Regions from separate parts of the Solibacillus sp. FSL R7-0668 genome, predicted to be linked through region 2. Evidence: predicted binding sites of a transcription regulator. Region 2 holds the regulator's gene; each other region holds the start of a gene.
The links. Region 2 encodes LexA, which represses DNA repair genes until DNA is damaged. Its sites were predicted from a motif close to CGAACATATGTTCG; they were not measured.
Positions count from the first base shown of each region.

Region 1: a site for LexA is predicted at 1,268-1,281, ahead of MKX47_RS08665 (type IA DNA topoisomerase). Genes of this name have one in related genera too.
Region 3: a site for LexA is predicted at 1,298-1,311, ahead of MKX47_RS15635 (malate synthase). Genes of this name have one in related genera too.

Region 1 is NZ_JBBOUU010000001.1:1,793,090-1,795,369, forward strand. Features, by position in the region: gene MKX47_RS08655 (sigma factor) at 244-750, shown strand; gene MKX47_RS08660 (glucosamine 6-phosphate synthetase) at 752-1,147, opposite strand; gene MKX47_RS08665 (type IA DNA topoisomerase) at 1,343-2,280, shown strand, end outside.
Region 2 is NZ_JBBOUU010000001.1:2,574,892-2,577,171, forward strand. Features, by position in the region: gene MKX47_RS12900 (YneB family resolvase-like protein) at 1-308, opposite strand, end outside; gene yneA (cell division suppressor protein YneA) at 295-645, opposite strand; gene lexA (transcriptional repressor LexA) at 806-1,429, shown strand; gene MKX47_RS12915 (IS3 family transposase) at 1,496-2,280, opposite strand, start outside.
Region 3 is NZ_JBBOUU010000001.1:3,111,873-3,114,152, reverse strand. Features, by position in the region: gene MKX47_RS15640 (YitT family protein) at 1-79, opposite strand, end outside; gene MKX47_RS15635 (malate synthase) at 425-1,279, opposite strand; gene MKX47_RS15630 (MarR family transcriptional regulator) at 1,862-2,029, shown strand; gene MKX47_RS15625 (GNAT family N-acetyltransferase) at 2,112-2,280, shown strand, end outside.

The DNA of each region.
Region 1 (2,280 bases), 780 kb from region 2:
TGCCCGATTGTCTAGATTTTGTCAATATGATTTGAATAAGAGTATGTAAAAGCATCCTAAATGAAATTTGCGAATTCATAAAATATTAGCGGAATTCGTCAATTTACATACGATAAAAGGCGCTAAAAAGCCATTTAAAAAGCAATTTTATAAAAACTGCACTTTGTCAGATTTGCACAATTTTTTTATGGTGGAGCTACCTAGGAATAACCAGTTGTGCACAGCTCAAAGGAATGCAGAACAATGCAAGATGTCGATGAACGTATTGGTGAGTTTGAGTATTTAATTTTACGCGTCATTGCGAAGTACAAATTATTTCAGGAAAAAGAAAATTATATGCAAGTAGGGCGCTTAGCCATTTGGAAGGCGGTTAAGGAGTTTGATCAAACAAGGGGAAATTTTGAAATGTATGCCTATATGATGATTAAATATGCGATTGTTCGAGAGTTTCAGGGCAAATTGAAGGTAACGCAACATGAAACGTCGACAGAGGATGAAAAACTATCCTATTTATCCGATACAGCTACAGAATTAGCGCCACATCAGATGGAACGGCCGGAATGGTATTATCATTTATTTTCTGAGCATCAGCGCATTATTGAGCTGCTATATTATGAGGGCTATTCCATCAAGGATGCGGCAAAGCTTGAAGGGATTTCCTATGATGTTATGAAAAAGAGGCGAGCAAAAATGCTAAAAAATGCGCGGGCCTTGCTACAAAAAAAGGACGGGTCTGCACCCATCCAATGAATTATTGTTGAACCGTATTTAAAAATGCGTTTCGTTGTTCTTCGGATTGTTGCGTGCCTGCTACTAACATTGCACCGATACGATAGTCAGCTTGTCCCTTTTCGACAACATATTGTAAATTAACGGATTGTACTTTGCCACCCACATTGCAATCGCCTTTAAATTCAACGACGTGCTCCATCATTTTCGTTTGGAAATACTCCCATTTACTTTTTTCACAATAGTTTTCAAATGCAGCCTTAGTTGTGATGTTACTATTTTCAACAACTGGGGCTGCCTGTATGTATTGCACGTATTCGTTATCCGTCACTGGTTTTTTTGGCCCAAAAAAGTAAAAAAACAGACCTAAAATGGCAATTGGAATAATCCAAAAAATCGTTCGCTTATATTTTCCCATATTTAAACTCCCCCTTTGTACATAGATAGTATAACATTTTATAATGTTCATTTTCTACATTGGTATAGTGAAATTCTCGTAAAAGTGGATAATTCGTCTGATAGGTATCTAGTTTGATTGCGTATGTACGTTCGGTTTTAGCTTGCAAATTGATTAATTCCATTTATACTAAAGGAAGATAAGGGGGAGGAATCTATGCAAAAAGCCTTACTCATCGCAGAAAAGCCTTCACTAATGCGTGATATTGAAAAAGTATATAAAAAAATGAATTTACCATATACGATTGAGTTTGCAAGCTTTGTAGGACATGTGGTGGAGTTAAAAGAGCCGCATGAATATAAGGCGGAATGGAAAAAGTGGGACCTCGCGTTATTACCAATGATGCCAGAGCGTTATGAATTTCGTGTGAAAAAAACAGCGGCGAGCGTTTACAAAAATATTGCTGACCAGCTAAAGCATGGACACTATGATTTTGTTATTAATGCCTGTGATGCGGGAATGGAAGGCGAAAATATTTTCTATTCCTTTTATAAAAAGGCGAATTGTAGACTACCAGTGAAGCGTTTTTGGACTTCACAAACGACAGAGCCTGCGATCCGAGAGGCACTTGAAAATTTAATTGATGAGCAAGATGTCCTCATAAAAAATTTGCGTAATGCGGCGATGTATCGCATGATATTCGATTGGTTAGTCGGTTTGAATTTAACGCGTGCGGCTACGGTAAAAGGTGGTCGTACGATTAAAGTAGGGCGCGTTATGACACCTACTTTAGCCATTGTCGTTTGGCGTGAGCTGGAGATTCGCAATTTTATCCCACAGCCCTACTATCAAATTGAACTGGATTTAGGCAATTTTAAGGCGCTCTGGTTTGATCCGAAATCAAAATCCAATAAAATCGCAACGCTTGAACAGGCACAGGCGATTTTGCAGCGTTTAACAGGTGAGGCAATCGTTGTGGATATAAAAACGGAGCGCAAAACGATGTATGCGCCAAGCTTGCATTCGTTACTGGAGCTACAAAAGGAAGCAAATCGTCTCTTTGGTATGACATCCGCTGAAACACTTAAGGTAGCACAAAGCTTATACGAGACACGAAAGCTTGTGACATATCCTCGTACCGAATCACAGCATTT
Region 2 (2,280 bases):
TAAACAGTGGCTTCATATTTTTGAATTAAATGGAGTACGGCCATTCGGGCATTACCTCGTCCTAAGCGCGTTTCATCTTGCACAAATAGGGCTTTTACTTGCTGCTCTTTCATAAAATCGAGCATATCTAATAATCCATCTCGATCTACTTCATACCCACTATGCTGATCTTTGTATACATAAAGCTCTGAATAGCCCAATGATTTCGCATAGCTTGTTAGCTCTTCTTGCTGGCGAACTAACGAGGTTTCTTGCGTGTCTTTTTCAGTACTAACACGGCAATATAATACTGCTTTACTTTGATTCATGATTTCTCGCTACCTTAACTGTCTTATCTCCTGATGATTCTTCGTCATTTAAGTTGGCAATATAGTTGGAATCCTGCTCTACAGGGACCATCAGTACTTGACCATATACTACCTTTTCATCTTGTAAGCCATTTTCCTTTTTTACAAAGTGAATCCAATCGTTCTTTGCCATTTTACCACGATATGTTTCTGCTAACGACCATAAAGTATCCCCCTGTGCAATGGTCACCTGTTCGTATTGTTCGATTTTTTCATCTTCAACGATAAAGAATGTAAACATAATAATAGAAAATGCCAGTACCATTGTTGTGAAACTGTTTAATTTGATTTTTTTCATCGTAAAAACCCCTTTAAAGAATGTATGTTCGGAATGTTTGTTCTCATAATAATACGAACATACGTTTTTGTCAACACCTTTTTCGAACCTATGTTTGCTTTTATTTATACATACTGATATACTGTAGTTAAGAAAATCGTATTATAAAGAGGTGAGTTCGTTGACACAAAAAATTTCTAAAAGGCAGCAAGCAATTTTAAATTTTATTAAAGATGAAGTACGTGCCAAAGGTTATCCACCATCCGTTCGCGAAATTGGAGAAGCGGTTGGTTTAGCTTCTAGTTCGACTGTTCACGGGCATTTAGCGCGTTTAGAAAGTAAAGGGCTTATCCGTCGCGACCCTACAAAGCCACGTGCAATTGAAGTATTAGATCAAGAAGCATTAACAATTCCGAAATCCGGTGTAATTCAAGTTCCTTTAATTGGAAAAGTTACTGCTGGATTGCCAATTTCAGCCATCGAGGACATTCAAGAATATTTCCCATTACCTGATACGTATGGCGCTTCTGAGGATGAATTATTTATGCTTGAGATTATGGGTGAATCGATGATTGAAGCAGGGATTCTAAATGGAGACTATGTAATCGTCAAAAAAACAGCGACAGCCAACAATGGGGAAATTGTTGTGGCCATGACTACGGAAGATGAAGCGACTGTCAAACGCTTCTACAAAGAAAAAACACATTTCCGTCTACAGCCCGAAAACAGTTCAATGGACCCTATTCTTGTGAATCAAGTTACTATTTTAGGTAAAGTAGTAGGATTGTATCGTAATATTCATTAAATAAAAAATCCTCCGCCAACTGACATGACTGAAGTGACCCCTAAAAGTTAGACACGGTTATTTCACTTAGGCAGCTTGGGTAAAATGAGTTCGGTATTGCACCGGACTCATTTTTAATTTTGCCTTCATGCGTTTCGTGTTGTAATAGTGTATATAGTTTTCAAGTTCCTTTTTAAAATGCTCGACGCTTTCAAATTCCTTTAAGTAAAGGAATTCAGACTTCATGATGCCAAAGAAATTCTCCATCACCGAATTGTCATAACAGTTCCCTTTACGTGACATGCTTTGCACAATGCCTCTCGATTGGAGCGCATGGCGATATTGTTTCATTTGATAATGCCAACCTTGATCGGAATGCATCAGTAGCTGGTGTTCCGCTGGTAATCGCTCTAACGCCTTCTCCAACATCTCAGAAACCAACGAATAGGTTGGTCTTGAGCCGATTGTATACGTGATAATTTCGCCATTAAATAAGTCTAAAACAGGCGATAAATAGAGCTTTTCGCCAAATAATTTAAACTCCGTAATATCTGTTACCCACTTCTCATTTGGGGCTTCAGCTGTAAAGTTGCGATCTAAAATATTTGGCGCAATTTTACCGACTGTCCCTTTATAAGACTTATATTTTTTCATACGCACTACGCACTTTAAACCAAGTTCTTTCATGATGCGTTGAACCTTTTTATGATTCACTTTTTGTCCACGATTCGCGAGCTCATCGCGAATACGACGATAGCCATAACGACCTTCGTGTTCCTCATAAATCGATTGAATATCATCTTTTAGTTTGGCATCTGGATCCGGTCGATGCATCTTCTTGACGTAATGATAGTATGTGCTACGTGGAATGC
Region 3 (2,280 bases), 540 kb from region 2:
TAACGAATAGGTTGACTCCAAGTGCAAAGAAGAATGCCCCGATTATGATTATCAAAATATCAATTGAAACTTTTTTCATTTTTTACACCACCGTTTAGAACTAAAATTATATCTCTAGTCCATACATTTTAAAATATTGCTAGAGAATAAGATAACGTCAATCGATTTTTTAAATAGTCTGCAAAAGGCTTGTTCCCAATCAATTATTCATAGTACCATCATTTTTAAATTCTGTATAATCAGGGTGCTTATGTACTTCATTAATACAAAAAGAGCGAATCCTATAATAAGAATTCGCTTTTGATAAATAATTATATTAACATCACATATTTATTAGCAAACAGAGCAAGGTACTGTTCAGCATTAGTGATAGATGAGAGAATATGTCAGTCTCCTGTCATTGTTATTAGCTTTGGGCTAACGTCTAAATTCGCATTAATGCGCCATTAGGCTTTGGTAACTCTTGAGCTGTTATCTGATTCATTTTACAAAAATGTTTAAAAAATTGTTGTGCCAATTCACGTTCATTTGGGTCACTTTTCAACGAAACGATATCAAGCAAAATTTGAGCCATCCATAAATTTTTAAAATAACGGTATTTACCTGTATTCCATGTCATTTTTTCGGGGAATTTTTCATTTATATAATATTTCCAGAAAAGCAGCTGATCTGATTCCTGTTCTGTAAGTTGAATTCTATATTTTGAATGAGCAGGAATATTTCCATCTATACAAAGCTTACCGATAAAATCTTCATTCACCATATAGACACCTAAGATACGTCTGTCTTTTTCAGGCATACCGGAATCTATTGCTGTTAATAGGACAGCGCTATTTTGGTGCAAGCGGCTCGGTTTATTTGGCTTTCCTTTGTTATTCCCACTTTTTAATACGCCTGAAAAAACTTCCCACTCAGAAAAGGAACTATTCTTTTCTTCTGTGTCACACCAGAAAACCATTTGTGATTCGGGATGAAGTTTATGATTTTTCATAAGTTTTTCGTGTTCCCAGCGAAGTTCGATTTTTTTACGTTGTAGCTTTTTTTCCTCTTCTTTCTTCGATTCTTCCTCCTTTCGTTCCATTTCCTTTTTCTTTATTATTTTTTCGAGTGAAAGAGCATCACTTTTATCATGTAGTTTTAAGTACTTTCCAAATACATCAGGGAAAACAAACATTTTATTTTCCGAAGCGAAATGTATTTCAATACTAGAATCATTTTGTTTAACTATACTACCCGTACCAAAATGCTTGTGTGTAACTTTCTTATTGATTAGGTTCATTATTCTAGTCCTCCTTATGGAATAAAAATTCGTTTACTATTAGATAGAAAATAAATAATTTTATTCAACTAACTCCTTTCAAAGCTCGCACATTTGTTTTATTTTTTCTTCCGCGCTTAAAAAGGATATTAAAAAAACGTATCCAAATTCTATCTGCAAAAAGGACAGCGGAATTCGAAATACGATTTAAAAAAAGTTATAAGACTATTGTAACATTTTTCTGAAAATTTGTAAAATTATTATTGACAATGTATTTTATTGTGAGGTAAAATAAAATATTTATTCTCTAAAAACCATTGAAGTAACTATGAAATAAATGGCTTCAAAAGTTACGAAACTTCTGGAAGGCACCCATAAATAACCACTTGATTACCGGTGATACGCATACGAGGGCTTTATGATATAAAAATAAGGGGCGGGATTGAAAATGGTCTGTATGATGAAAAAGGGGAATTATTTGCAGCTAATTTTCCAACTATGTCTAAGTCTTTCTTTATGTATGAGCTCTGACAGCTACCAAAATTAAATCGCAATTTATTTCGCCACCCTTTATTAATAACGAAGTAAGTATTTAATCTCGAATTGATTCGAACGGGCATTACTTTATCAACCAATCTCGCGCAGCATTTGCAGGTTTCAACAAGTGCAGTTAGTCAATTGCTTAATAAGCTGGAAAATCAAGGCTATATCGAGCGCACAATTAACCCGAAAAATCGGTCCATTAAATTTAAAAAAAGTAGAGGTGCTTAAGATGGAAGAAAGCCAATTTGATAAGTTAAAACAAAACGTAAAGGAAACAAATGAACATGCCAAGCCAAGGAACATAGAATGGATGATTCGGCAGCTTAAGAAAGGTGAAAAGCTTCCTATGGACTTACTGCTTTTAGCTGATCCATCAGAGCAAAGTGTCGAAAAGTATATTCATAAAAGTGAGGTGTATGTAGCAGTTGAAAACGAGGATTTAATAGGTGTATTTGTTTTGCTGGAAATTGCTCCAGGTA